Linked DNA regions of Sagittula sp. P11. The protein of the gene in region 3 interacts with the protein of the main gene of each other region in a pairwise test. Links are inferred from orthologs where the notes say so. Each region holds a gene or a part of one and is shown on either strand. Other genes may lie near its edges.

The links.
Region 1: the proteins of dnaE (region 3) and rplL interact in binary tests that used the Escherichia coli proteins (3 or more experiments, as listed by UniProt). The link is inferred for Sagittula sp. P11 from one-to-one orthologs.
Region 2: the proteins of dnaE (region 3) and dnaQ interact in binary tests that used the Escherichia coli proteins (3 or more experiments, as listed by UniProt). The link is inferred for Sagittula sp. P11 from one-to-one orthologs.
Region 4: the proteins of dnaE (region 3) and CDO87_RS23390 interact in binary tests that used the Escherichia coli proteins (3 or more experiments, as listed by UniProt). The link is inferred for Sagittula sp. P11 from one-to-one orthologs.

Annotation. Positions count from the first base shown.
Region 1 is NZ_CP021913.1:1,654,671-1,661,423, forward strand. What follows is about bases 62-2,978. They hold rplL (50S ribosomal protein L7/L12), read right to left. Parts: upstream 1,752-2,978; coding sequence 1,371-1,751; downstream 62-1,370. Other genes in these bases: CDO87_RS08090 (GGDEF domain-containing protein), read left to right, coding at 462-1,289; rplJ (50S ribosomal protein L10), read right to left, coding at 1,824-2,342; CDO87_RS08105 (DUF4105 domain-containing protein), read right to left, coding at 2,623-2,978. Outside these bases: more of CDO87_RS08105, read right to left, coding at 2,979-3,474; rplA (50S ribosomal protein L1), read right to left, coding at 3,620-4,318; rplK (50S ribosomal protein L11), read right to left, coding at 4,324-4,776; CDO87_RS08120 (LysR substrate-binding domain-containing protein), read right to left, coding at 4,974-5,885; CDO87_RS08125 (DUF6647 family protein), read left to right, coding at 5,990-6,529; transcription termination/antitermination protein NusG, read right to left, coding at 6,633-6,753. UniProt on the Escherichia coli protein: The binding site for several of the GTPase factors involved in protein synthesis (IF-2, EF-Tu, EF-G and RF3). Is thus essential for accurate translation.
Region 2 is NZ_CP021913.1:2,097,106-2,103,941, forward strand. What follows is about bases 2,240-5,239. They hold dnaQ (DNA polymerase III subunit epsilon), read left to right. Parts: upstream 2,240-3,394; coding sequence 3,395-4,084; downstream 4,085-5,239. Other genes in these bases: CDO87_RS10250 (shikimate dehydrogenase), read left to right, coding at 2,240-2,812; coaE (dephospho-CoA kinase), read left to right, coding at 2,809-3,402; secB (protein-export chaperone SecB), read right to left, coding at 4,100-4,597; CDO87_RS10270 (FxsA family protein), read right to left, coding at 4,655-5,149. In the rest of the region: transcription termination factor Rho, read right to left, coding at 1-844; CDO87_RS10245 (nucleoside triphosphate pyrophosphatase), read left to right, coding at 1,383-1,982; more of CDO87_RS10250, read left to right, coding at 1,979-2,239; CDO87_RS10275 (Tim44/TimA family putative adaptor protein), read left to right, coding at 5,291-5,950; CDO87_RS10280 (murein transglycosylase A), read left to right, coding at 5,989-6,836. UniProt on the Escherichia coli protein: DNA polymerase III is a complex, multichain enzyme responsible for most of the replicative synthesis in bacteria. The epsilon subunit contain the editing function and is a proofreading 3'-5' exonuclease.
Region 3 is NZ_CP021913.1:2,816,293-2,824,177, forward strand. The notes cover bases 1-4,049. They hold dnaE (DNA polymerase III subunit alpha), read left to right. Parts: upstream 1-348; coding sequence 349-3,849; downstream 3,850-4,049. Other genes in these bases: CDO87_RS13605 (alpha/beta hydrolase), read right to left, coding at 1-79; CDO87_RS13615 (MGMT family protein), read left to right, coding at 4,002-4,049. In the rest of the region: more of CDO87_RS13615, read left to right, coding at 4,050-4,958; CDO87_RS13620 (glutathione S-transferase family protein), read left to right, coding at 5,050-5,676; CDO87_RS13625 (SlyX family protein), read right to left, coding at 5,837-6,043; hisS (histidine--tRNA ligase), read left to right, coding at 6,185-7,801; CDO87_RS13635 (ATP phosphoribosyltransferase regulatory subunit), read left to right, coding at 7,798-7,885. UniProt on the Escherichia coli protein: DNA polymerase III is a complex, multichain enzyme responsible for most of the replicative synthesis in bacteria. This DNA polymerase also exhibits 3' to 5' exonuclease activity. The alpha chain is the DNA polymerase catalytic subunit.
Region 4 is NZ_CP021914.1:290,560-297,394, forward strand. The notes cover bases 2,254-5,252. They hold CDO87_RS23390 (pyridoxal phosphate-dependent aminotransferase), read left to right. Parts: upstream 2,254-3,133; coding sequence 3,134-4,372; downstream 4,373-5,252. Other genes in these bases: CDO87_RS23385 (aldehyde dehydrogenase family protein), read left to right, coding at 2,254-3,137; CDO87_RS23395 (ornithine cyclodeaminase family protein), read left to right, coding at 4,559-5,252. Outside these bases: CDO87_RS23380 (VOC family protein), read left to right, coding at 141-1,538; more of CDO87_RS23385, read left to right, coding at 1,653-2,253; more of CDO87_RS23395, read left to right, coding at 5,253-5,584; CDO87_RS23400 (hypothetical protein), read right to left, coding at 5,734-6,813; CDO87_RS23405 (class I adenylate-forming enzyme family protein), read right to left, coding at 6,810-6,835. UniProt on the Escherichia coli protein: Shows aminotransferase activity with methionine and histidine as substrates, and to a lesser extent also with phenylalanine.

The DNA.
Region 1 (6,753 bases), 1.2 Mb from region 3 along the record:
CCGTCTGCGCGCGGAAAACGCATGCAGACGGGGGGCTTGCCAAGACGGGCGAAGGGGGTGCCTGTTGTCCGGATGTTCTGGGGAAGACCGGATATGGGGGCTGGGGTCAGATATTCAACTGTCGTGCGCGCCCCCTGCCTCCGAAACACCTGCGACACGGGTTCGAATCGCTCGAGCCCGTGGGAGACTTCCGAATATTCGGTAAAGCGCATGCGCGCAACCCCCCTTGACCGGGGCGCGCGGTTTTATGCACTTGGAGCAGAATGACAAAAAGCGCCGGTTCCGTCAAGGAGTCATGGAAAAACAACGCTATTCCGCGGCTGGCGTGCCGCTGCCGTGCCAACTCCGCCCGAACGCACAGCAAACCCTTCACGGATCCTCAAGAAGCCGGCACGCCCTTAATCATTTCTTAACCTTCCGGCAATTAGACATGCGAACTCCGTGCGTTGCGTGGTGGGCCCATGATATACAGACTCCTGGACCGCCTGTTTCCACGGTCCTTCACGCGAAAGATCCTGTTCGTCGCCTTCATCGGAACGCACATCCCGCTTCTCGCCTTCACGGTCTTCGTCCTGCTCGGCGACAGCCCCTGGTCCGGCGACAAGACGGGTGCGCTTCTGCTGATCCTCGGGGCGACGGTCGCCGGCACCGGCCTGACGCTGGTCCTGCTGCGGCGACTGCTCGCCCCGGTCTACGAGGTGACGCGCGCGCTGGCCGCCTTCGAGGAGCGGCGCGAATTCGCGCCCCTGCCCGACCGTCACCGCGACGAGGTGGGCTTTCTCATGGTCGCCACCAACCGGGTCCTGACGGAGGCGCAGCAGCGCATCCACCGCTACCGCTCGGAGGCAGAGACCGATCCCCTGACGACGCTCCTCAACCGGCGCGGGCTGATGCGCGCGCTCGAAGGGGTGGAACAGGGGTCGATCCTCGTGCTCGACATCGACGACTTCAAGGCGATCAACGACACCCACGGCCACCCCATCGGCGACGCGGTCCTGCAGGCCGTCGCCCGGCGCATCACCACGGCGGTGCGGGAAAAGGACATCGTCGCGCGCCTCGGCGGAGAGGAGTTCGTCGTCGTCATCAACGACCCGCGCACCGATCCGGAGGACGTGGCCGACCGTTTGCTGACCTCCATCGGCAGCACGCCTGTCGCGGGCATCGCCGTGACCGCCTCCATCGGAGTGGCCGACTATCGGGGCGACGCGCAGCAGGCGCTCATCAATGCCGATATGCGCACCTATGCCGCCAAGCGGCAGGGCAAGAACCGCTACTGCATCGGCACCTGATCCGGCCCGGCAGGGCACCCCGCAAAAAAACAAGCGCCCCCGGATGGGAGCGCTTGCCGTAAACCAGTCGTGAGACGGGAATTACTTGATCTCGACTTCGGCGCCTGCCTCTTCGAGCTTCTTCTTGAGTTCTTCGGCTTCGTCCTTGGAAACGCCTTCCTTGACGGCCTTGCCACCGGCTTCCACCAGTTCCTTGGCTTCTTTCAGGCCCAGGCCGGTGATGCCGCGGACTTCCTTGATCACGTTGATCTTCTTGTCGCCAGCGGACTTGAGGATCACGTCGAACTCGGTCTTTTCTTCTTCGGCTGCCGCGCCTGCGTCGCCTGCCGGGCCAGCCATCATGACTGCGCCGCCGGCGGCCGGCTCGATGCCGTACTCATCCTTGAGGATGGTCTTCAGTTCTTGTGCTTCGAGCAGGGTCAGGTTGACGATTTGCTCAGCAAGTGCTTTGAGATCTGCCATTTTGAGACTCTTTCAGATTTAGATATGGGTTCCAACGTCAGGGAGCATTCCCTACGCAGGTCGAAAGGTTGCTTACGCCGCCTCGCCCTTTTCCTCGATGGTGGTGAGGATGGAGGCGATGTTCGATGCAGGTGCGCCAATGGCGCCGGCGATGTTCGATGCGGGTGCGCCGATGCAGCCGACGATGGAAGCAATAAGCTCATCGCGCGACGGCATTTTCGACACGGCCTCGACACCGGCACGGTCCAGCGTGGTGCCACCCATGGCGCCACCAAGGATCTCAATCTTCTTGTTATCCTTGGCGAAGTCTTCGATGACCTTGGCCGCTGCGACCGGGTCCTCGGAGAAGGTAAGCACCGTCATGCCGTCCAGATACTTGGCGATCCCCTCGGCGGGGGTGCCCTGGACAGCAATCTTGGCGAGCTTGTTCTTGGCGACACGGACCGTTGCTTCACCAGCGCGAGCGCGGTTACGCAGATCCGTCATCTCTGCAACCGTGAGACCCTCGTAGTGGGCAACCACCACGACGCCAGAGCTTTCGAAGATCTGGCCGAGTTCCTCGACCAATTTCTCTTTCTGGGCTCTATCCACAGTTTCACTCCAGTTGTTGGAGGGCGGACCCTCCGGCTCTCAGTCGACCGGGTGTCCCCGATCACAAAGTCCGAATGAGGGTCGACGCATCCTGTGGGCCCGACGCAGAAGCGCGGGGCTGAAAAGATGTCTCTTCCCGTCTCAGGCAGGAATTACCGGGGCCATTTCAGGAAATGGAACCAACCCACCGTCTCGGACGAATTGCGGCGCCGAATACGAATCGCATCCGGCACCGCGAGGCCTGCATTAGCACCGGCCATTATTTCTTGCAATCATTCAATCAAATCCCGCCGCGCATCCGTTCGCGCAAGGCGACACTAAATTCCGCCGGGTCCTTTATCCCGTAGAGCTCCCGCACCAGCGGAGAGATCAAGGCCCGTTCCTGCGTCGCCTCGAACCCGCCCATGTCCGCCAGCATTCCCTGCTCGTACAGAAAATCGTCGGCGTAGCCGGTCAGCACCCATGACTTGTCGAAGGGCACCACCCCGCGCTTTGTCCGGTTCACCGCCCGGGCCAGCACGTTGGTGCAGTTGGAAAACAGCGTGTTGTACCAGCGCGGCTCCGTCACCAGTTCCTCGCTCTCGCGCAGCATCGCCTTTAGCACGGCGCGCTGCTGCTCGATGGGGATCGACAGCGGGTAGAGGTACAGCTGATCGCCCGCCCAGAACTCCGAATTGCCGAACATGTCGCGCTCGGTCGTCCAGACAAAGAAGTACTCGAAGACCGGCAGCACGGCGGCCAGCGGCGCGTTGTAGCTCTCGCCCTCTTCGCGCCGCGCCTCGACGGAGGCGACATAGGTCTTCCCGTCGCGAAAGCGGAAGGACAGCATGGTGTGGGCGATGGCCTCGCTGCCGGTGAACGGCTCGACCACGAAATAGGCCTGCTCCAGCTCCTCGGGGACGAGGGTCGCGTTGATCCAGGCCTCGCGCGCGACGCTGCCGTCGGGGGCGTAATCCCAGTTGCGGATATTGCGGATCACCGCCGCCTCCTCTCCGGCAGAGACCAGCGGCAGACGGCTGTGATCGGCGCGCCAGTCGCGGTCGTGCGACGGCAGCAGAACCACCCACGGCAGGTAGAGGACCACGGCGATTGCGGCCACGGCGATGGCGAAAACCTTGAGAACGCGCTTCATGCCGCCGTCTTACCGCGCCGCCGGGAAACGGCAAAGGCGGGATACCCTGACCCTGCCCGCCCCCTCCTGACAGCCCCTTCGGACAGTCCCAAAGAAAAAGGGCGCCCCGGCGGGACGCCCTCCTTCAATTCCTGGAGCGGTCGGCTCAGTTGCCGGTCGCGTTCGACACGTCGACGGTGACGCCCGGGCCCATGGAGGAAGACAGCGAGATCTTCTTCATGTAGGTGCCCTTCGCGCCCGTCGGCTTGGCCGCGGACACGGCGTTCACGAACGCGCGGATGTTCTCGGCCAGCTTGGCCTCGTCGAAGGAAACCTTGCCGACACCTGCGTGCACGACACCGGCCTTCTCCGCCTTGAACTGGACCTGACCGCCCTTGGCTGCCTCGACGGCTTCCTTGACGTCCATGGTCACGGTGCCGACCTTCGGGTTCGGCATCAGGTTCCGCGGGCCGAGGATCTTGCCCAGACGACCGACGATCGGCATCATGTCCGGCGTCGCGATGCAACGGTCGAACTCGATGGTGCCGCCCTGGATGGTTTCCATCAGGTCTTCGGCGCCGACGATGTCCGCACCGGCTTCCTTCGCCTCGTCAGCCTTCGGGCCACGTGCAAAGACTGCCACGCGGACGGTCTTGCCGGTGCCGTTCGGCAGGCCGACCACGCCGCGGACCATCTGGTCGGCGTGACGCGGGTCGACACCGAGGTTCATCGCGATTTCCACGGTCTCGTCGAACTTCGCATTGGAGTTCGACTTGATCAGGGAAACGGCTTCCTCGACGGTGATGTTTTCCTTGCCTTCGAAGGCTTCGCGGGCTGCACGGGTGCGCTTACCAAGTTTTGCCATGACGATTACCCTTTCACCTCGATGCCCATCGACCGGGCGGAGCCCAGGATGATCTGCATTGCCGCTTCGACGTCGTTCGCCGAAAGGTCCTTCATCTTGGCTTCGGCGATCTCGCGGACCTGCGCCACGGTGACGTGTGCGATGGTCTCACGGCCCGGCTTCTCGGCACCGCGGGGGCGGTTACGCTTGCCCACGGGCTTCAGACCGGCGGCCTTCTTCAGGTAGTAAGACGCGGGGGGCGTCTTGATGTCCATCGTGAAGGACTTGTCCTGGTAGTAGGTGATCACGGTCGGGCACGGCGCGCCGGGCTCCATTTCCTGCGTCTTGGCGTTGAACGCCTTGCAGAATTCCATGATGTTGATGCCGCGCTGACCCAGCGCCGGACCGACCGGCGGGGAGGGGTTGGCCTTGCCTGCAGGGATCTGCAGCTTCATCTTGCCGGCGAGCTTCTTTGCCATCGGCTTTCTCCTTTTCCATCTCCCCCGCGACGCGTCGAAGGGGCTTCTTGTGGCGTGGTCAGGTCCGGATCTCGCGTGACCCTCGCCTCCCACGGTGGATTGCGCGCAACCTGACGGTTCCGCAGCAACAGGGGCGCCGCATATAACCTCGGCGGCGGTTTGGCAAGTGATTCCGAAGGGCGGCCTGCCGTCGCGCGCTATTCTGCGGCAGGACGGGCCAGCAGCGGTGCACCGTCCCGCTCCATCTCGGCAAAGACCCAGTCCCGGAAGCTCCGGATCATCGGATCGTCGGCCCGCGCCTCCGGATAGGCGACAGAGTAGATCGTGACCGGCAGCGTCACCGTGTCGAACAGCCGCTCCAGCCGTCCCGCCTCCAGCGTTCCGCGCACCATCATGTCATAGGCCAGCGCCACGCCCTGCCCCTGTTCCGCCGCCGTCGTTGCCAGTTCGCAGTTCGGAAAGACCGGCCCGCGCGGCAGGGCGCGCGGCGCCACCCCCGCCGCGTCGAACCATTCGTCCCAGGCGTCCAGGACCTCGTCGTGCATCAGCCGCAGCCGCAGCAGGTCGGACGGCACCCGCACATCTTCCCGCTCCCGCAGCGCGGGCGAGATCACCGGGTAGCGGGCAGAGGTCATGAACGGCTCGGTGACGACGCCGGGCACGGGATCGTCAGCCCACTGGATCACAAGGTCGCTGTCGTTCGCGGCGAAATCGGTCGAGGGCGCCCCGACCGACACCCGCAGCCGCACGCGGTCGCCGAATCCCAGCCGGTCCAGCCGGGGCACCAGCCATCGCGCCGCAAAGCCCGGCGTGCAGAGGACACGGAACGGCCGCGCGCCCGCCTCCTTCACCGAACGGGTGGAGTCCTCGAAGGCATCCAGCAGCCCGGTCATCTTCCCGGCATAGCCGCGCCCGGTCAGCGTCAGGGAGATCCGGCCGCCCGTGCGCTCGAACAGCGCGGTGTCGAGGAACGCCTCAAGCGCCTTGATCTGGTGACTGACGGCAGAGGGGGTCAGGCACAGCTCCTCTGCGGCGGCCTTGAAGCTGAGATGCCGGGCCGCGGCCTCGAAGGCCCGCACGGCCGCGAACGGAGGGAATTTGCGCCCCATGGCTGAATTCCTTTCAACGGCTGGTGAAAATTGGTCTTTTGCGCCGGTGACGGGCCGATCGTAGCATCTTCTCACCAACTCTCAAAATTCGAACGAGGCCGGACATGAGCCCCTTTCACCGCTTCGGCGCGCCGCTCGGCTGCGCCCTGATGACACTCGTCTGCATGGCACCCGCCACCGTCGCCGCCGACGCAGACCCGCTGGCCTGGCGCGACGCCCCCACCATCGGGGCGCTCGTCTCGCACCTCGACGACTGGCTGGACACCCATTCCGACCTGCCCCGGCGCGACGGGCCGCCCCTTGTCCGGTGGATCGGCGCGGCCCGCGCGGCCAGCCTGCACACCGCGCGTCACGCATCCCAGGAAGGCATGGCGCGCGGCATGTACGACCCCGAGGCCGACACCATCTTCCTCGTGCGCCCGTGGGACATGAAAAACCCCTACGACGTGGGCGTGCTCCTGCACGAACTGACGCATTACCGGCAGGAAGAGGCGGGCCACTGGTACTGCGCGGGCGCGCAGGAACTGCCCGCCTACCGCCTGCAGGAAGAGTGGCTGGCGGACCTCGGCCTCGAAGCGGACATCAACTGGATCGCCGTCGTGCTGGAGGCAGGCTGCACACGCCGCGACATCCACCCCGACTGACCGGCCCCGCCCGCAGCAAAGGAAAAGGCCCGCGCGGATGCACGGGCCCGAAGGATCTGCCAGAAGATATGCGCCGTCGCTAATGACCGGCGGCGCGAAGGGCTCAGCCCTGCTTCGACACCTGGGTGAAGTCCAGCTCCACCGGGGTCTCGCGGCCGAAGATCGACACCGACACCGACAGGCGCTGGTTGTCCTCGTCGACGCCCTCGACCATGCCGTCGAAG
Region 2 (6,836 bases), 720 kb from region 3 along the record:
CAGTGTTGAACGCCCTACCAAGTCTTGTGATGGAGTCGAGAAGAATAACAACATCTCGTTTATGTTCGACAAGACGCTTGGCCTTCTCGATCACCATTTCACTGACGGCCACGTGCCGTGTCGCCGGTTCGTCGAAGGTCGAGGAGATCACCTCGCCTTTCACCGAACGCTGCATGTCGGTCACTTCTTCCGGACGCTCGTCGATCAGAAGGACGATCAGGTAGCACTCCGGGTGGTTCTTCTCGATCGACGCCGCGATGTTCTGCAGCAGCACCGTCTTACCCGTGCGCGGCGGCGCGACGATCAGCGACCGCTGGCCCTTGCCGATGGGCGACACCAGGTCGATGATCCGGGCGGAACGGTCCTTGATGGTCGGATCCTCGATCTCCATCTTCAGGCGTTCATCGGGATACAGCGGCGTCAGGTTGTCGAAGGCGATCTTGTGGCGTGCCCGTTCCGGATCTTCGAAGTTGATCGCAGCTACGGACACCAGGGCAAAGTAGCGCTCCTCATTGTCAGGCGCTCGGATCTCGCCCTCGATGCTGTCCCCGGTCCGCAGCGAATACTTCCGGATCATGTCGGGCGATACGTAGATGTCATCCGGACCCGGCAGGTAGTTCGCCTCCGGAGAGCGGAGGAAACCGAAACCGTCCTGAAGCACCTCCAGAACGCCGTCCCCGTAGATGAGCCAGCCTTCGTCGGCGCGCTCCCGGAGGATCTGGAACATCATCTCGCCCTTGCGCATGGTCGAGGCGTTCTCGATCTCCAGCTCTTCCGCCATGGCCAAGAGGTCCTTGGGGCTTTGCGCTTTCAGATCGGCAAGGTTCAGTTTTTCTTCGCTCATACGCCACATCGCGACAGCAAGAGGTGTCGCGCTTTCTTCGTTTCTAGGGAGAACATGATCCAGAACAGGAACGACAGAGAGGTAGTCCTTCCGACCATCCGAAGTCAATGCCTGACTTCCGGGCGGTGTCCCCGGTCATTCCAAGATAGATAAAGTAAAGATTTAGAAAGGTTTTTGAAGTGATATGGGAGCGGGATTTCTGTGGATTAAGGAACGGTAAACACACTTACCAACACGCCGCCGACCTATGGAGAACTTCGGGGATCGTCTCTGGACGACCTGACAATGAACTTAGAAATATTTATTTATTTCAATAATTTATGCATATGAAATCGCGCAGGAGCGGGGTTGGAAAACCACGGGATGAACAGCATCCGACCGCGATTGTCACGCGCCATGAGATATCCTCGTCAACATGGGCAAGCCCGGCGAAGGGCGAGGGCGGAACTCGCGATCTTTCCCGTGCTTGCATGTAGAACCGAATTTTCGCACAAACGTCATCGATCCAGCCCACACACTCATACCAAGATTTATCCCCATGAAAGAGGACCTGATCCTCGCTTCCGGCTCCGAAATCCGCGCCAGCCTGCTCCGGTCCGCCGGCCTGAACGTCGCGTCAGAGCCCGCCCGGATCGACGAAGACATGATTCGGGAATCGCTGCTTGCCGAAGGCGCGACGCCGCGGGATATCGCCGATACCCTGGCAGAAGCTAAGGCGCAGAAGGTGTCCGGGCGGCATCCGTCAGGCCTGGTTCTGGGTTGTGATCAGGTGCTGGCGTTCAAGGGCGCCATCCTGTCGAAACCTGTCAGCCGCGAAGAGGCGCGCGGTCAGCTTGTCTCTCTGCGCGGCGAGACACATCAGCTTCTCTCCGCAGCCGTCATCTATGAAGAGGGTAAGTCGGTCTGGCGGCACGTCGGCACCGCGCGGCTGACGATGCGCACCTTTTCGGACGCCTACCTCGACGCCTACCTCGACAGGAACTGGCCTGACGTCGGCTCCTCCGTCGGTGGCTACAAGCTCGAGAAGGAAGGCATACGTCTCTTCGCGCGCGTAGAAGGCAGCCATTTCACGATTCTCGGGCTCCCCATGCTCGAACTGCTCAACTTCCTGTCCGTCAGAGGAACCATCCCTTCATGACCCTGCCTCGAATTCCTCTCGCCGCCGTCATCGGCAAGCCCATCGCGCATTCGAGGTCGCCGCGTCTGTTCGCGCACTGGCTCAGGAAGCACGGGATTCCGGGACACTATATTCCCATCGAGGTGCCCGCCGACAAACTCGCCGAGACCATCCGGCTCTTGCCGGAACTCGGTTTCATGGGCGTCAACGTCACGATCCCTTACAAGGAGAAGATCCTGGAGATTGCCGATCTCGCGTCTGACCGGGCGACGCTGATCGGCGCGGCGAACACCCTGATCTTTAGAAAGGACGGCAGGATCCACGCCGACAACACCGACGGTTATGGGTTCACCGAGAACCTCAGGCAGTCGGCGCCGGATTGGGATCCCTCCGCCGGGCCGGCGGTGGTGTTCGGGGCAGGGGGCGCGGCCCGTGCCGTCATCGCATCCCTGATCGACGTGGGTGTGCCCGAAATCCGGCTGACCAACCGGACACGTGTGCGGGCGGAACAGCTGCGGTCCGATTTCGGCAACCGAGTTCAGGTGCACGATTGGGTGCAGGCCGGCAACATCATCGAGGATTGCCGCACGGTGGTGAACACGACGTCCCTCGGCATGACCGGCAAGCCGGAGTTCCGCGTTCCGCTGGATGCGCTCACTCCGGACATGGTGGTGTCCGATCTCGTCTATACGCCGCTCCAGACCCGTCTCCTGCGCGAGGCCGAGCGTGCCGGCAGCACGGTGGTCGACGGTCTCGGCATGTTGCTGCACCAGGCGGTGCCCGGTTTCGAGCGGTGGTTCGGCACACGGCCAGAGGTCGACGAAGCGACACGCGCCGCCGTCCTGCGATGAGGTTCAAGCTGGGGCTGACCGGGTCCATCGGCATGGGCAAGTCGTCGACGGCAGCGATCTTTGCCGCCGAGGGATGTGCCGTCTGGGATGCCGACGCCGCGGTGCACAGGCTCTATTCCGCTGGTGGCGCCGCGGTCGATCCGATCGGAGAGCGTTTTCCTGACGCCATCCGGGACGGTGCGGTGTCCCGCGACGTGCTGAAGACCCTGATTGGGGGTGATCCCGAGGCCTTGCCCGATCTCGAACGCATCGTGCATCCGCTGGTCAGGGCAGATCGCGAGGCATTCGTCAGGGACAACGCCGACAGGATCGTGGTGTTCGACATTCCGCTGTTGTTCGAGACGGGCGGCGACGCCGAGATGGACGCGACCGCCTGCGTCTTTGTTTCACGTGAAATACAGCGGGAGCGGGTCCTTGCCCGGGGCACGATGACCGATGCGGACCTTGAGCGCATCCTGGCCCGGCAGATGCCGTCCGAGGAAAAATGCGCCCGGTCGACATGGACGATAGAGACGGATACGCCTGAACATGCGCGCGCGCAGGTGCTGCACATCCTGGATGAGATCGAAGAAAGGCTGAGACATGCGTGAAATCGTACTCGATACGGAAACCACGGGGTTCGAGCCGGAGCAGGGCGACCGCATCGTCGAGATCGGTGCCGTGGAACTGTTCAACCACGTTCCGACCGGCAACACCTATCACCAGTACATCAACCCGGAACGGTCCATGCCGCAGGAGGCCTTTGCCGTCCACGGCCTGGGCGACGATTTCCTGCGCGACAAGCCGGTCTTTGCCAAGATCGTCGACGAGTTCCGCGCCTTCATCGGTGACTCGAAACTGGTGATCCACAACGCCGCCTTCGACGTCAAATTCCTGAACGCCGAACTTCGCTGGGCCAACCGTCCGACGCTGGCCAAGGACTGCGCCATCGACACTCTGGACATCGCACGCCGGAAATTCCCCGGCTCACCTGCTTCGCTCGACGCGCTCTGCCGCCGGTTCGGGATCGACAACTCGTCGCGGACGCTGCACGGCGCGCTTCTCGACTCTGAAATTCTGGCTGAGGTCTACCTCGAGCTTATCGGGGGCAAGCAGCCGGATTTCGGGCTGACCGCTGCGTCCTCCACTCCGAGTGTCGGTGAAACAGTGACGAACTGGCGGCCGAAGCCGCGGTCCACGCCGTTGCCATCGCGCCTGACGGACACGGAAAAGGCGGCTCACGCCGCCTTTGTCGGGAAGCTCGGGGAAAACGCGATCTGGAACCGGTCCTGATCGCGTTCCGCTGACTTACTGCGTCGGAACGCTGGAGGCTTCCTGCTGCGCGGCGGCGCGGCGCTGAAGCTCCGCACGGTAGAGCGCGAGGAAGTCGATCGTTTCCAGGTTCAGCGGCGGGAAGCCACCGTCGCGGGACACGTCCGACACGATGCGGCGTACGAACGGGAAAAGCATCCGCGGGCATTCGATCAGCAGGAACGGGTGAAGCTGGTCCTCGGGGACGTTCTCGATGTGGAACACACCCACGTAGTCGAGTTCGAGGATAAATAGGATTTCGGAAGACTCCTTAGCCTTCGACTCCACCTTCAACTTCATGACGACTTCGAACTGGTGCTCCGGCGTCCGCTTCTTGGCGTCGAGGTTGACCTGGACCTGGACGTCGGGCTGCACTTCGCCGGACACGCCTTTCTGGGAAAGGATGTTCTCGAACGAAAGGTCACGGATAAACTGCGCAAGCACGTTCATCTTGGGCGGCTGAGGCGCTTGGGCTGCCCCGTTGGAATCTGCCATGAATTGTACTCCGGTTGAATTTCTTGAAAGCTGGATTAACAGGCGCCGATGGGTTTCTCAATGCCTCGTCCAGCCGGAACCGGGGTGGTTCGGCGACTTGCCCTGCGGAACTTCGGTAAAATCACCGTCGATCACATCACCGCGTGCAGGGGTCGGGTCGCGGTGCGGGGGGCGCTGCGGTTCGGGCCCCATCTGGAAACGCGTCACCTTGATCCGCTGGCGCGCCCAACGCATCACGGCGGACCGGACGCCCGGGACGAGCAGGGCAAAGCCCACGGCATCGGTGAAGAACCCCGGAGTCAGTAGGAGCGCGCCCGACAGAAGGATCATCGCGCCATGTGCCAGCGGCTCACTGGGGTCCTGAAGTTCGGAAAAGCTGCGTCTGAGGTCGGCAAGCGCCCGCGCGCCCTGCGACCGCACGAGGTACGTGCCGATGATCGCTGTCAGCACGACGATGGCAAGCGTCGGCAACAGGCCAATCAGCCCGCCCACCTGGATGAAAAGGGCGATCTCGATCAGCGGGACCATCAGAAAGACCAGAAACAGCCACATGCGCATTCCTCCTTGACCAATGTCCGAACCATATCCGGCCAACGGTTCACTTCACCGCCGCCCGTGTGGACTTGTTCAGACACGTCACCTACATAGGAACCCGAAGCCAAAGTTTCCATCCGTACCCATCATGAGGCCCCGATGCAGAATCCGCTCCTCCAGCTTCTTGTCCTGGCCGGGATCGCCGTCTTCCTCGTGCTGCGTCTGCGCAGCGTGCTGGGGACGCGCGACGGGTTCGAGCGGCCAACGCCTTCCGGCAAGAGCAAGGAAACCACGTCGCGCCGCGACTTCGAGGTGATCGAAGGTGGTCCTGACCACGACATCACCGACCACGTCGCAGAGGGCAGCGATGCCGCCAACGCGCTGGCCGCGATGAAACGGGTGGAGCCGAGCTTCTCCGTGTCGGAGTTCCTTGGCGGGGCGCGCGGGGCTTACGAGATGATCCTCATGGGCTTCGAACGGGGCGATATCGAGGGGTTGAAGCCGTTCCTCGCCGATGACGTTTTCGAGACCTTCTCCGACGTGGTGGAGGCCCGCGAGGCCGAAGGCCTGACCATCGAGGCGAATTTTGTCGGCGTTCGCGAAATGACGCTGGCTGGCGCATCTTTCGACCCCGACACGCGCGAGGCGGAAATCACCGTGCGCTACGTCGGCGAACTGACCTCTGTCGTGAAGAACGCCGAGGGTGAAGTCGTCGAAGGATCCCCGACCGCGGTGAAGCGTCAGAAGGACATCTGGACCTACGCGCGCGTCATGGGCGCAGACGATCCCAACTGGCAACTGGTCGCCACGGACGAATGATCCGACTTGTCTTCGCGCTTTCGCTGGTTCTCTTTTCCATGAGCGCCTCGGCGGAAGGCGAGGACGAGACCTCGTACACTGTGCTGGATTTCGACGGCCTCGAAGGCTGGGCAGAGGACGACCACCTTGCGGCGCTTGAGGTGTTCCGCAACACCTGCGGCGACATGAACGATCCCGATTGGCGGGCGCTGTGCAAACTCGCTCTGTCCACGAACGATGCGCGCGGCTTCTTCGAACTGCTGTTCCGGCCGGTTGTCATCAGCGACGGGGCCGAACCGCTGTTCACCGGCTATTTCGAGCCTGAACTCGACGGAGCGCCGTTCCGATCAGGTCGCTACCAATATCCGATCTATGCCATGCCGCCCGAAGCGCGCCTCAACCGCCCGTGGCTGAGCCGCCGCGATATCCTGACCTCCGGGGTCATGGAGGGGCGCGGTCTGGAAATCGCCTGGGTCGACGACCCGGTGGAGCTGTTCTTTCTGCAGATCCAGGGTTCCGGGCGGGTGCGTTTCCCGGACGGTCGTCACATTCGCGTGGGTTACGGTGGATCGAACGGGCACGATTACCGGTCCATCGGCAAGGAACTGGTCCGGCGCGGCCTGTTCAACATGCACCAGGTGTCCGCGCAGGTCATCAAGGCATGGGTCCGCAGCAATCCGATGCTGGGCGAAGAGCTGCTGTTCCACAACAACAGCTATGTCTTCTTCCGCGAAGTGAGCGAGGTGCCCGCAGAAAAGGGGCCGCTCGGCGCGATGAACCGGTCGATCACGACGATGCGGTCGATTGCGGTCGATCCGAAGTACACGCCGCTCGGCGCGCCCGTGTGGATCGAGAAGAAGGGCGAGACCCCGCTCAACCGTCTGATGATCGCGCAGGACACCGGGTC
Region 3 (7,885 bases):
GCGTGAGCGGGGGCGCGGGATCGAATGCGGCCTCTTGCTCCGCGAGGGCGGCGCTGGAGAGTTCTGTTGCGTCGTTCATGGCGGGGAAACGGTGTACTTGCTGAAGAGCGGGGACCTACGGGACGTTTTCACAAAATCCAGCCTGAGGGCGAATAAAGGCATGAGTGGGGCCGGATTGTTGATATTTTGCGCACAGCGGGACACGGGTTACATCTCAGAGTAGTCTACGCGACCGGCGTGTCTGGGGGAAGGGGAGACACCAATTCGTGTAGCCGACCTCCGGGTTTCTGTCATCTTTCGCGTCGCGGGGTGTTCCAGCCGGTCCGTGAAACGCTGTAGTCTGCGGCCATGGCAGATCCGCGATTCATCCACCTCCGCACCCACACCGAATATTCTCTTCTCGAAGGCGCGCTCCGGCTGAAGAAGCTGCCGGGCATGTGTGCCGACATGGGGATGCCCGCCGTGGCGGTCACCGACACCAACAACCTGTTCGCCGCGCTGGAATTTTCCGTGGGCGCCGCCGGGGCGGGCGTGCAGCCGATCATCGGCTGCCAGATCGACCTGCGCTATTTCGAGCACGCCCCGGGCGAGCGGATCAGGCCGCCGGCGCCGGTGGTGCTGCTGGCCCAGACGGAGCGCGGCTACGAGCATCTGATGAAGCTCAATTCCTGCCTGTACCTGCGCCGCGACAACGAGCTGGCGCATGTGACGCTGGACGAACTGGAGGCGCATTCGGAGGACGTGATCTGCCTGTCGGGCGGGCCGGACGGGCCGGTGGGGCGGCTTCTGCGCACCAATTCGCGGGCGGCGGCGCAGACGCTGATGACCCGGCTGCATTCGATCTTCGAAGACCGGCTGTACGTCGAGCTGCAGCGCCACCCCGGCGAGGACGGCACGCCGCCCGAGGCGGAGCAACTGACGGAGCGCGGCTTTGTCGAGATGGCCTACGAGATGGGCCTGCCGCTGGTCGCGACGAACGACGTCTATTTCCCGAAGTCCACCATGTACGAGGCGCATGACGCGATGATCTGCATCGCGGAGGGCGCCTATGTCGACCAGCAGGAACCGCGCCGCCGCCTGACGCCGCAGCACTACCTGAAGACCCCGCAGGAGATGGCGGTGCTGTTCGCCGACCTGCCGGAGGCGCTGGAAAACACCGTCGAGATCGCGAAGCGCTGTGCCTTCATGGCCTATCGCCGCGACCCGATCCTGCCGCGTTTCGCCGACGACGAGGTGACGGAACTGCGCCGCATGGCGAACGAGGGGCTGCAGGCGCGTCTGGCCGTGATCCCGCATGCCGTGCCGGTGGAGGAATACCAGAAGCGGCTCGACTTCGAGCTGGGGATCATCGAGGGGATGGGCTTCCCCGGCTACTTCCTGATCGTTGCGGATTTCATCCAGTGGGCCAAGGACCAGGACATCCCGGTCGGGCCGGGGCGGGGCTCGGGCGCGGGGTCGCTGGTGGCCTACGCGCTGACGATCACCGACCTCGACCCGCTCCGCTATTCGCTGCTGTTCGAACGCTTCCTGAACCCGGAACGCGTGTCGATGCCCGACTTCGACATCGACTTCTGCATGGATCGCCGCGAGGAGGTGATCCAGTACGTGCAGCAGAAGTACGGCCATGACCGGGTCGCGCAGATCATCACCTTCGGCGCGCTCCTGTCGAAGGCGGCGGTGCGCGACATGGGCCGGGTCCTGCAGATGCCCTACGGGCAGGTGGACCGCCTGTCGAAGATGATCCCGGTGGAGGGGGTCAAACCCGTGTCCATCGAGCAGGCGCTGCGGGACGAGCCGCGGCTGGCCGAGGAGGCGCGGAACGAGGAGGTCGTCGACCGGCTGCTGAAATACGGGATGCAGGTGGAGGGGCTGCTGCGCAGCGCCGGCACGCACGCGGCGGGCGTGGTCATCGCCGACCGCCCCACGGACGAGCTGGTGCCGCTCTACCGCGACCCGCGTTCCGACATGCCGGCGACGCAGTTCAACATGAAGTGGGTGGAGCAGGCCGGTCTGGTGAAGTTCGACTTCCTCGGCCTGAAGACGCTGACGGTGATCCAGAACGCCATGGACCTGATCTTCAAGTCCGGGCGCCCGCTGCATGTCGCCGCCGACGGCACGCAGCTGTACGAGCCGCCGGAGGGGGCGGAGAACCAGATCAACCTGATCCCGCTGGACGACAAGGTCACCTACAAGCTCTATGCCTCGGCCAAGACGGTGGCGGTGTTCCAGGTGGAAAGCTCGGGCATGATGGATGCGCTCAAGCGCATGAAGCCCACCTGCATCGAGGACATCGTGGCGCTTGTGGCGCTGTACCGCCCCGGCCCGATGGAGAACATCCCGGTCTATTGCGAGGTCAAGAACGGCCTGCGCGAGATCACGTCCGTCCACCCGTCCATCGACCACATCCTGGCCGAGACGCAGGGCATCATCGTTTACCAGGAACAGGTGATGCAGATCGCGCAGGAGATGGCGGGCTACTCGCTCGGCGGCGCCGACCTGCTGCGCCGCGCGATGGGCAAGAAGATCAAGGAGGCGATGGACGCCGAACGGCCCAAGTTCGAACAGGGCGCGGCGAAGAACGGGGTGGAGAAGAAGAAGGCCACCGAGGTCTTCGACCTTCTGGAGAAGTTCGCCAACTACGGCTTCAACAAGTCGCACGCGGCGGCCTACGCGGTGGTCAGCTACCAGACCGCGTGGCTCAAGGCGAACCACCCGGTGGAGTTCATGGCGGGCGTCATGAACTGCGATATCCACCTGACTGACAAGCTGGCCGTCTATTTCGAGGAGGTCCGCAAGGGGCTGGGCCTGCCGTGGGTGCCGCCCTGCGTGAACCGCTCGCTCGCGACGTTCGACGTGGTGGAGGGGCAGCTTGTCTATGCCCTGGGCGCACTGAAGAACGTGGGCCTCGAGGCGATGAAGCTGGTGGTGGAGGGGCGCGACGGGCGGCCGTTCTCGACCGTCTTCGACTTTGCCCGCCGCGTGGACCTGAAGAAGATCGGCAAGCGTCCTCTGGAGATGATGGCGCGGGCGGGCTGTTTCGACGTGCTCGACCCGAACCGCCGGCGGCTGTTCGATTCGCTCGACGCGCTGGTGGCCTATTCGGCGGCGATCCACGAGCAGAAGAGCTCCGCCCAGGTGTCGCTGTTCGGCGAGGCGGGCGACGATCTGCCGGAGCCGCGCCTGTCGCCGGTGTCCGACTGGCTGCCCGCCGAACGGCTGGCGGAGGAGTTCAAGGCGGTGGGCTTCTACCTGTCCGGTCACCCGCTCGACGATTACATGCCCGCGCTGAAGCGGCAGGACGTGGTGACGCTGGACGAGGTCATGGCCAAGGCCGAGCGCGGCCCGCTGGTGGCCAAGCTGGCGGGCGTCGTGGCCGGACGGCAGGAACGCAAGTCGGCGCGCGGCAACCGTTTTGCCTTTGCGCAGCTGTCGGACCCGACCGGCGCCTACGAGGTCACGCTGTTCTCCGAGACGCTGGAGAAGTCGCGCGAACACCTCGAGACCGGGTCGAAGGTCGTCGTCACCGTCGAGGCGACGATGGAGAGCGACCAGTTGAAACTGCTGGGCCGGGCGGTGATGCCGGTGGATGCGGCGGCGGCGCAGGGCGGCCCTTCGGGGATGCGGATCTTCGTCGACACGGAGATGGCGCTGAGCCAGATCGCCAGCGTGCTGGGCCGCGCCGCCGAGCAGTTGCCGAAGGCGCCGCGCGCGCCGATCGTGCTGCGGCTGGCGGCGCCGGGCCTGCCGGGCGAGGTGGAGATGGACCTTTCCGAACGCTTCCCCGTCACGCCGGAGATCAAGGGCGCGGTGAAATCGCTCGACGGGGTGCTGGCGGTCGAAGACTTCTGAGCCGGTCCCGGCGATCGCATGGGGCCTGCGCGGTGTGCGGAGACCGCCGCGGAAAGGGGCGGTTTCCCGCCTGACGGGCAGACCTATCCCATGGGAGAGTGGACCTCGCGTGCGCTGCTGCTGTACGAGGGTCGAAACCGCCAGGGGACGAAATGCGCAAAGTTTTCATCGGAATGTCACTGGTCCTGCTGGCCTCGGGCTGCGGCGATCCCCTGAAGGACGTGCCGCGCCTGGCCGATGTGCCGGTGGAGACCGAGGCCGGGCAGGCCGATGTCCTTGCCACCAGTGCCGATGCCGAAACGCTTCCCGTCGCGCCCGTGGCCGACACCGCGCCGCAGCGGGGCCTGCTCGGTTTCCTGAAGGGCAAGGCCGACGCTGCGCAGGCCACGACGACGGTGGCTGCTGCGGAAGACGCTGCTGCGGACGAGGCCGTCACCGACGATCTGGACGACGTGGGCTCTGCCCCTGACGATGCGGAGGTGGTTGTCGTCGAAGCGGAGGAAGCGCCGCGGCGGCGCGGCCTCTTCGGGCTGGGCGGCGGCGATGTGCAGCTTGCGGCGGCCACCACGTCTGGCGCGCCCCGGGTCAACCGCCGTGCTGCGCCGCGCCCCGGCGCCCCTGACGCGCGCGAGATCGCCTATGGCACCACCGTGCCTTACGGGCAGATCGCCCGGGTCTGCGGCGTGCCGGGCGCAAAGCTGGGGCCGGTCACGCAGACATGGCCCGAAGGCGGTCGGGGCTACCAGCTGCACGACAGCACGCCCGGCTCGACCGGCGCGCATACCTTCTACATGACCGGCTTCAAGGACGGCTGCGCACGGCAGTTCACCGCCGCGCTGGTGATCTTCGGCTCGCCGGAAAGCTGGGAACAGATCCACTACGGCCCGGCGGGCGAATCCCTGCCGGTGCTGGCGACCGACGTGGCCTACGAGGGCGTGAAGTCCAAGGTCTGCCGCGTCGGCAAGGGCAAGCCCTGCGGCTCGCGCATGAAGGCGCTGGAGCGGGACACGGTCTTTGTCTCGGTCTACGAGCGGTTCGAGGACAACACCCGCTGGAAGAACATCCTGCTGCACGACGGCGAAGTGGTTGCCATGGACATGAAGAACTGAAGAACTGAAGAACTGAGGCACGGCGGCGGTGACGCCTTGTGCTTTCGGCCCGTTCCGTTAGGTTGATATCAAACCGATCCGGGAGGGGCAGATGCTGACCGTCTATGGCGAGGGCCGGGGGTTCCGGGTCGTCTGGCTGCTGGAGGAGATGGGCCTGCCCTACCGCTTCCGCCCGGTCGACATGCTGGCCGGGGTGGAGAACGACCCGGAGTTCCTGCAGATCAACCCCAGCGGGTTCATCCCGGCGCTGGTGGACGGCGCCACGGTGATGGTCGAATCCATCGCCATCATGGACTACCTTCTGGCCCGTTACGGTCCGCACCCCCTTGCCCCGGACCCGCAGTCGGACGCCTTTGCGCCTTACCGGCAGTTCCTCATGATGGGCGAGGCGGGGCTTGCGGGCGCGTCCTACTGGGTGCTGAACGCGCGGTTCCTGCCCACCGAGGCCGAGCGCGACAACCCCACCGTCCGCCACGCGCTGCGCCAGTATCACAACCGGATGAAGCTGGTGCGCCGCCAGCTCGAACGCACGCGCTATCTTGCCGGAGGCGGTTTCACCGCCGCCGACATCTCGGTCGCCTATGCGCTGCTCCAGTCGTGGAAAAGCGCCGGGATCGCGCTGGAGGCGCCGGAAGCCGCCTACCTCGACCGCTGCCGCGACCGCGACGGTTTCAGGCGCGCGCTGGAGGTCTGCACGTCGCACGCCTCGTGGGGGTGAGAGGGGGCGTGACGCCGTTCGTGGTGCATCTGTCCGCTCGTCGGTGGCGAAAGGCCGGGATATCGGGGCTGGTGTACCCGGCATGGGATGGGTGTGGGCGCTGAGGTTTCCGGGGAAACCCCGCTTGCCCACCGGCCGCGAAAGGCGGTGCTTTCGCGGCCTAGTAATGCGGGGGTTTTTCGTCGCCGAGGAAGATGCTGCCGGCGGTGTCGGCGTCCCGCTGGGCCTCGCGGCGGAGCAGGATTTCCACCCGCCGGGAAACGTCCCGCAATTCGCGGTCCTGTCGGGCCACCACGTCGGACAGGTCGTCGACCGTCCGGAGGAGGTGGGCCATCTGCTCTTCGAGGCGACTCATGTCATCGGTCATGTCCTGGTCCTCCTTCAGTTGGCAGAGGGCTCATGGTTATTTGCATGAGCCCGTCTCCGCAAGGGCAGGCTTGCTTGCCCATGCCACGCCTTCCCGGTAGAGGGTGCGCGACAATGCAGCAGTGTAACCGGGACCGGTGCCATGGCCAAAGTGAAGAAAGCCCCCCGCCCCAAGGCTCAGACGCCCAAGGGGTTCCGCGACTATTTCGGGCACGAGGTGCGTGAGCGCACCGAGATGCTGTCGAAGATCGCCGGGGTGTACCATCGGTACGGCTTCGAGGCGCTGGAGTCCTCGGCGGTGGAGACGGTCGAGGCGCTTGGCAAGTTCCTGCCGGACGTGGACCGCCCGAACGAGGGCGTATTCGCCTGGCAGGACGAGGACGACAACTGGATGGCGCTGCGCTACGACCTGACGGCGCCGCTGGCCCGGGTCTATGCCGAGCACCGCAACGACCTGCCGCTGCCCTACCGGCGCTTTGCCATGGGGCCGGTCTGGCGCAACGAGAAGCCGGGACCGGGGCGCTACCGCCAGTTCTACCAGTGCGATGCGGACACCGTGGGCGCGGCGAGCGTGGCGGCGGACGCGGAGATCTGCGCGATGCTGGCCGACTGCCTCGAAGAGCTGGGCATCCCGCGCGGCGACTACCTGATCCGGGTGAACAACCGGAAGGTCCTGAACGGCGTGCTTCAGGCGATGGGCGTCGCCGACGAGGAACAGGCGGCTGCGGTCCTGCGCACCATCGACAAGTTCGACAAGGTCGGCGAGTCCGGCGTGCGCGAGCTTCTGGGCAAGGGCCGGCTGGATGCCTCCGGCGCCTATATCGACGGCGTGGGGCTTGCGCCTGAGCAGGCGGAGCCGGTGCTGGCCTTCCTTACGGCTCGCCAAAGTGTCCGCAGTACGTATGTCGCGAACCTGTCTGAGGCAGCGCTTCAAGGCAATTTCGATATGTTCGGTCGCTTTGAAAGCGTCGTGCGGGCAATGTTGTCGCAAGAGACGGGGGGAAATGAGGCCGAATTTGTACCTGCTAACATCGCAAACATCGCCACCCTGATGCTCTTGGAACAAATTGTTGGTCACTCCGAAGTCGGCAAGGAGGGTGTGCAAGAGCTGGATGAAATCGTCGCGCTTCTCATGGCGCAGGGCTATGGTCCCGACCGCATCGTGATCGATCCGTCGGTGGTGCGTGGCCTGGGCTATTACACCGGGCCGGTGTTCGAGGCAGAGCTGACCTTCAAGATTCCCGACGAGAAGGGCCGCAAGCGGCAGTTCGGATCTGTCGCGGGCGGCGGGCGCTACGACGATCTGGTGAAGCGCTTCACCGGGCAGGTTGTGCCCGCGACGGGTGTCTCCATCGGTGTGGACCGGCTGCTGGCGGCGCTGCGCGAGAAGGGCCGCGTCGGCGGGTCGGAGACCGGGCCGGTGGTCGTCACCGTGATGGACCGCGACCGCATGGCCGATTACCAGGCGATGGTGGCGGAGCTGCGGCAGGCGGGCATCCGGGCGGAGGTCTACCTCGGCAACCCGAAGAACTTCGGCAACCAGCTCAAGTACGCGGACAAGCGCCACTCGCCGGTGGCGGTCATCGAGGGCGGTGACGAGAAGGCGCGCGGCGTTGTGCAGATCAAGGACCTGATCCTCGGCGCGAAGATCGCCGAGAACGCCTCGCTCGAGGAATGGAAGGAACGGCCCTCGCAGTACGAGGTGGCCCGCGGCGACCTCGTGGCCAAGGTCCGCGAGATCCTGGAGGGGCAGGCGTGACCCTGCAGGCCTACAGGGCGAAGGCCTTTGCGCTGCGCGACCGGTTCGAGGCGGCGGGCGCCGTGCCCGTCGACTGTGCCGTGC
Region 4 (6,835 bases), on a different replicon or contig from region 3:
GCGTCACCATGCTCCTATTTGGAGGCAAGACTGGGACGCCATGTGTTTTCGGAATGAGGTTATCTGGAATGGTCATTCGGAACCGCGACACCCCTTGGTCTACAATGCCCATAGATCATGAATACGAACGGAGCGGCCCTATGGCAGCCGAACATGCAAACCCCGATAAAATCCGCGCGCTCTTCTCCCGCGCCATGTCCGTCATGTACCGCGAAGAGGTGCCGGCCTACGGCACGCTCATGGAGCTGGTGCATGACGTGAACGCCGAAGTGCTCTCGGCCAGCCCGGCCGAAAGGGAGCGCCTCGAAGGCCTGGGCGAGCTCGAGCGTATCGACGAGGAACGCCATGGCGCGATCCGCCTCGGCACCCCGCGCGAGCTGTTCACCATCCGCCGTCTCTTTGCGGTCATGGGCATGCACCCGGTGGGTTACTATGACCTGTCCGTGGCCGGCGTGCCGGTGCATTCCACCGCATTCCGCCCGCTCGACGACGCTGCGCTGCGCCGCAACCCGTTCCGCGTCTTCACCTCGCTGCTCCGGCTCGACCTGCTGGACGACGCCGACCTGCGCGACGCCGCCGCCGAGGTACTGGACCGCCGCGAAATCTTTACGCCGGGCTGTCTCGAACTGATCCACAAGGCCGAAGCCGATGGCGGTCTTTCCGAGGCCGACGCCGAGCGTTTCGTGGCCGAGGCGGTCGAGACCTTCCGCTGGCATGCCGAGGCAAACGTTCCCCACGCGCTTTACCGCCGCCTGCACGATGCGCACCGGCTGGTGGCCGACGTGGTGGCCTTCAAGGGTCCGCACATCAATCACCTTACTCCGCGCACGCTCGACATCGACCGCGTGCAGGAGATGATGCCGGATCGGGGAATCTCGCCGAAGGCCGTTGTGGAGGGACCGCCCACCCGCACCGTGCCGATCCTTCTGCGCCAGACCTCGTTCAAGGCGCTCGAAGAGCCGGTGAACTTCCCCGCTGATGACACCGGCGAGGCCGGTACCACGATTGGCCGCCACACCGCCCGCTTCGGCGAGATCGAGCAGCGCGGCATCGCGCTGACCCCGAGCGGCCAAGCCCTCTATGACCGCCTGCTGGCCGAGACGCGCAGCCGCATCACACCGGCCGCCGACGGCTCGAACGCCGACGCTTACCGCGCCACACTGGCCGAGGTGTTCGCGGCCTTCCCGGACGATCTGGAAACGCTGCGCAAGGACGGGCTGGGGTACTTCCGCTACTCGGCAACGGGCCAGCCCTGCAAGGATCCGTCCTGCGGATTGGATGCGCTGATCGCGCAAGGCTGCCTGCGTGCCGACCCCATTGTCTACGAGGATTTCCTGCCGGTTTCGGCCGCTGGGATCTTCCAGTCCAATCTCGGCGACGGCGCCGCTCAGGCCTTCGTCGCCAACCCCAACCGTGCGCGCTTCGAGGAAGACCTCGGCGCGCCCGTGCATGACCTGTTCTTCCGCTATGCCGAGACCGAGGCACGATCGCTCGCCGAGGCCCGTATCGAGCTGAGCCGGAGCCACCAGACGGCCTGACCCGGGCAGCGGCACGACCGCCCGAAGGCCCACACCCCGTACACCGAAAAGACAACCGACCAATCAAGGAACCCTCTCATGAGCACCCCTCTCAAGCAGACCACCGCCGACACGATGGCAGCCTGCGGCGCGACCGCCGATCTTGCCGTCGCGGGCGGCATGTCCGTCATCTCTCCCGTGACCGGCGAGCCCGTCGCCAGCCTTGCCGAGCATTCCGTCCCCGACACCGAGGCCGCCATCGCCAAGGCCAACGACGCCTTCCGCACCTGGCGGCTTGTCCCTGCCCCTCGCCGTGGTGAGCTGGTGCGCCTCTTCGCCGAAGAGCTGCGCAAGGCCAAGGAAGACCTGGGCCGCATGGTCTCCATCGAGGCGGGCAAATCCCCGTCCGAAGGCCTTGGCGAAGTGCAGGAGATGATCGACATCTGCGACTTCGCGGTTGGCCTCTCGCGCCAGCTCTACGGCCTGACCATCGCCACCGAACGCCCCGGCCACCGCATGATGGAAACCTGGCATCCGCTGGGCGTAGTCGGCATCATCACGGCATTCAACTTCCCCTGCGCGCCGTGGTGCTGGAACGCGGCCCTCGCTCTGGTCTGCGGCGATCCGGTGATCTGGAAGCCGTCCGAAAAGACCCCGCTGACCGCGCTGGCCTGCCAGGCGGTGTTCGAACGCGCGCTGGCGCGTTTCGGTGACGACGCGCCCGAAGGCCTCAGCCAGGTGCTGGTCGGCGGCCCCGCCGTGGGCGAGGCGCTGGTGGACAGCCCTAAGGTCGCGCTGATCTCGGCCACCGGGTCCACCCGCATGGGCCGGATCGTCGGCCCCAAGGTCGCGGCGCGCTTCGGCAAGTGCATCCTCGAACTAGGCGGCAACAACGCCGGTATCGTCTGCCCCTCTGCCGATCTGGACATGGCGCTGCGCGCCATCGCCTTCGGCGCGATGGGCACGGCGGGCCAGCGCTGCACCACCATGCGCCGGCTCTTCGTGCATGACAGCATCTATGATCAGATCGTGCCCGCGCTGAAGAAGGCCTACACCTCCGTTTCGGTGGGCAATCCGCTGGAAACCGAGGCGCTGGTCGGCCCGCTGATCGACAAGACGGCCTTCGACTCCATGGGTGAGGCGCTGAAGGAAGCGGCCGGGCTGGGCGGGACTGTTCACGGCGGCGAGCGCCAGGACGTCGGTCCGGAGACGGCCTATTACGTCAAGCCCGCGCTGGTCGAGATGCCGAAGCAGGAAGGCCCGATGCTGCGGGAGACCTTCGCCCCGATCCTATACGTGATGAAGTACAGCGACTTCGACGAGGTGCTCGAGCTGCACAACGATGTCGGCGGCGGGCTGTCCTCTTCGATCTTCACCACGGACCTGCGCGAGATGGAAACCTTCCTTTCGGCACGCGGATCTGACTGCGGCATTGCCAACGTCAACATCGGCACCTCGGGCGCCGAGATCGGTGGCGCCTTCGGCGGCGAGAAAGAGACCGGCGGCGGCCGCGAAAGCGGTTCGGACGCATGGCGCGCCTACATGCGCCGTGCCACCAACACGATCAACTACTCGCGCGAGTTGCCGCTGGCACAGGGCGTGGTCTTCAATATCGACTGACCATGAACACCGCAGTCGCATCAGACTTCCGGCCCGCCGAGCGCATCGAGTCGCTCGGCGTGTCCGAAATCCTCGCGATCGGGGCGCGTGCTGCAGAGCTGCGCGCCTCGGGTCGCGACATCATCAGTCTCGGGGCGGGCGAGCCTGATTTCGACACGCCCGACCACATCAAGCAGGCAGCCTGGGACGCCATGCAGCGCGGGGAGACCAAGTACACCGCGCTGCCCGGCACCGCCGCGCTCAGGACCGCGATTGCCGGCAAGTTCGCCCGCGAGAACGGACTGAGCTATTCAACGTCCGAGATCATCGCCTGCACCGGCGCCAAGCAGGTGATCTACAACGCCATGATGGCGTCGCTGAATCCCGGCGACGAGGTCATCATCCCAACCCCCTACTGGGTCACCTATTCCGATATCGTCGAGCTTTGCGGCGGCATTCCGGTTCTGGTGCCCTGCGCCGCCGAGCAGGGCTTCCGACTGAGCGCCACGCAGCTGCGCGAGGCGATCACGCCGCGCACCCGCTGGCTGATGCTGAACTCGCCCTCCAACCCGTCGGGTGCGGCCTATGCGGCCGAACACCTGCGGCCGCTCTTGGATGTGCTGCTGGAGGAACCGCATGTCTGGCTGATGGTCGACGACATGTACGAACACATCGTCTACGATGGTTTTCGCCATGTCACCCCGGTGGCCATCGAGCCCGCGCTGAAAGAGCGTACCCTGACCATAAACGGCGTCTCCAAGGCCTATGCGATGACCGGCTGGCGCCTTGGCTATGCCGGTGGTCCCGTGCCGCTGATCAAGGCCATGACGGTGATCCAGAGTCAGTCGACCTCGGCCGCGAACACGATCAGCCAGGCGGCAACCATCGCCGCACTGGAGGGGCCGCAGGATTTCCTGGCGGAACGGGCCGAAGCCTTCCGCGCCCGCCGCGATCTTGTGGTTGACGCGCTGAATGCCATCCCCGGCCTTGCCTGTCGCAGTCCCGAAGGCGCCTTTTATGCCTTCGCCGAATGCGGTGGTGTGATGGGGCGCCAGACGCCGGACGGAACGCGGCTGGACACCGACCGCGCGTTCTGCGCCTGGCTGATGGAAACGGCGGATGTTGCAGTCGTGCCGGGCACCGCCTTCGGCCTGCCGGGGCATTTCCGCGTGTCCTACGCCACCGACACCGAAACGCTGAAGACCGCTATGGCCCGCATCGCGGCTGCCTGTGCAACCCTGTCGGATCCGGCCTGAATAAACATCCGGGACGCCGGGAAGCCGGCGTCCTCTCCTGCAAGGGCTGGGCCATGACACCCTGCGCAGACAGTCGGGACACTTGAGCCGCTGCCGGATCTTCGTCACAACGGCTGGCGCTGGAGGTTCGTGTGAAACGGATCGGCTGACGGCGTGCCTGCGCCGCGATCGGGATGGAGACCGCCAATGTCTGACAGTGGAACCTCAGGGTCTACATCGCCTTGGTCCGCGCAGGCGCGCGGGGACGGCCTGCTTTACCTGTCCTCGGCCGACATCGAGAGCCTGAACCTCTCTCCCACGGCACTGCGCCGCGCCATTGCTGCAGCGATCCGGCAGCGGTCCGCACCCGTCCGTGGCGGCGGCCTGAAGACGCGGGTGCAGCTGGATGAGGGCCGCTTCTTCATGTCGATGTCCGATGCGGATGACGGGCTTGGTCTGGGCGTGACCAAGTGGATCGGATACTCGGCCGACAACGCGCGGCGCGACCTTCCTGCCATCAGTGCGCAGATCATCGTGAACGATGCCGTCACTGGCCGCGCCGTGGCGATCATGGACGGCAGCTGGATCACGACACACCGCACCGCTGCCCTGTCAGCCCTCGCGGCCGAGGCGCTGGCCAGGCCGGGCGCGTCCAACCTCGGCGTGTTGGGGTGCGGCGTGCAGGCGCACAGCAACCTCTCGGCGCTGGCGGACGTGCTGCCTAGGCTGCGCAGGGTCCGCGCGTTTTCACGCAGCACGGCGTCGGCGGAGGCGCTTGCGCTGCGGGCACGCGAGATGGGGTTCGAAGCCGAGGTCATGCAGGACCCCGAGGCGCTCGCCGCCGCGAGCGACGTGGTGGTGAGCTGCCTGCCCAGCATCGACAGCATCCCGCCCATCGTACGCCCGCAGGTGTTGCGCCCCGGAGCGCTGGCAATCGGGGTCGACCTCGGGCGCGCATGGCATCGCGATGGCCTCACGGACTATCTGGACGGATTCTTCACCGACGATCTTGCCGCGCTCGAACGCAACGGCGGCAATGCGGCTCTGGCGCATCAAGGCCGCTATGATGGCGACCTCGCCGCACTCCTGACTGGAGCGCATCCCGGCCGCGTGGACGATGCGCAGCGCCTGATGTTCCTGTTCCCCGGCATGCCGCTGGCCGACCTGGCGGTCGCACGGCTTGCAATGACGGAGGCTGCCGAAAAAGGTCTCGGCACCCTGCTGCCCCGCTGACCGGGCACGCATCACGGCCACAGGCACGGGCACCACTGTGAGCGGCCCCGGACCGAGCTGGTCAATAGCGCTGCGACCCACTTCAGCCCTTTCACTGGACCATGGGCGCAGGCATGCGTCGCCCATGGTCTACCTTCGTAGGCGCGGCCTCAGGCCGGTTCGGACATCAGCCTGTCGCGCAGCGCGAGCATGTCCGTGCAGACATCTTCGAGGTCCGCAACGTCGAAGCCGTCCGCATGGGCAAACCCTTCGGCGTGCAGCAACTCGGCGAGCCGACCGTTATAGCTCGCCCGTCCACCCGAGACGGTAAGCCCGCCCGCGTGTTCGAACGCGTCGTTCCAGGCGATGGCTTCGGCCTCGGTGACGCTGCCGGGCAGATCAAGGCTCAACACCCCGGTCTGTGACAGTTTCACGGGATATCCACCCGGCAGGCCATTCGGCCCAGGAACGTGCCCGGTCCAGGCGGCTCCGGCTGCAAGGGCCAGGATCAGGGTGACGCCGCTGGCCCCCGAGATCTCGATGGCGGGCTCCGGCGTCAGCTTGCACTCGGAGAAGGTCGCGAAGGGGTCGGTAATCTCACGATCATCGGAGAAGATGCGCGGCGCGGGGCCGGCGCGCTCTGCCGCTGGCTGGCGCCAGGGTTTGAGGCACTGGTAATGTGCCAACACCCTCAGCGTGCCCGCCGGACGCGCGCTGGCGCCACGGAAGACGTTTGACAGGATCGCGACATTGCCGGTCCCGCACAGCACGTCATGGCCCATGGCCGTGATCATCCCGTTGACCACGTCCGGGAAGGAGCAGTTGATCAGCGGTGTCGTCGGGCACAGCTTGCTGATTGCTGCCGCCATGCGCGCGGACATCAGCGCCTGGAAGACGGCGGTGGCGCTGAGCCCGCCTTCGGCCACCAGCTCTGTCCAGCGCGACCCCTTGTCCGAGATCACCGAGGAGGTCTGGATCGACGCCGCCTGTACCACGATGCGGGGCTGTAATTCCGACAGGAGCGCCTCGCTCGCGCCCTCCTCAAGCAGGTCGATCCGGTGCGCCCTGAAGCCGGCAGGCGTGCCGAACATGGCGGCCCGGGCATTGCCCGCGGTCTGCAGCCATTGCAGCCGGTCGACGTTGCGCCCGGCGATGACCACCGAGACAGGCTCTTTTGCGGTGGCCGCGATGTCGAGAGCGATGCGGCCGGCGAACATTCCGGTGCCGGTGATGAGAACGTCGGTCGTCATACGGTGTGGGCCTTTCTGGTGT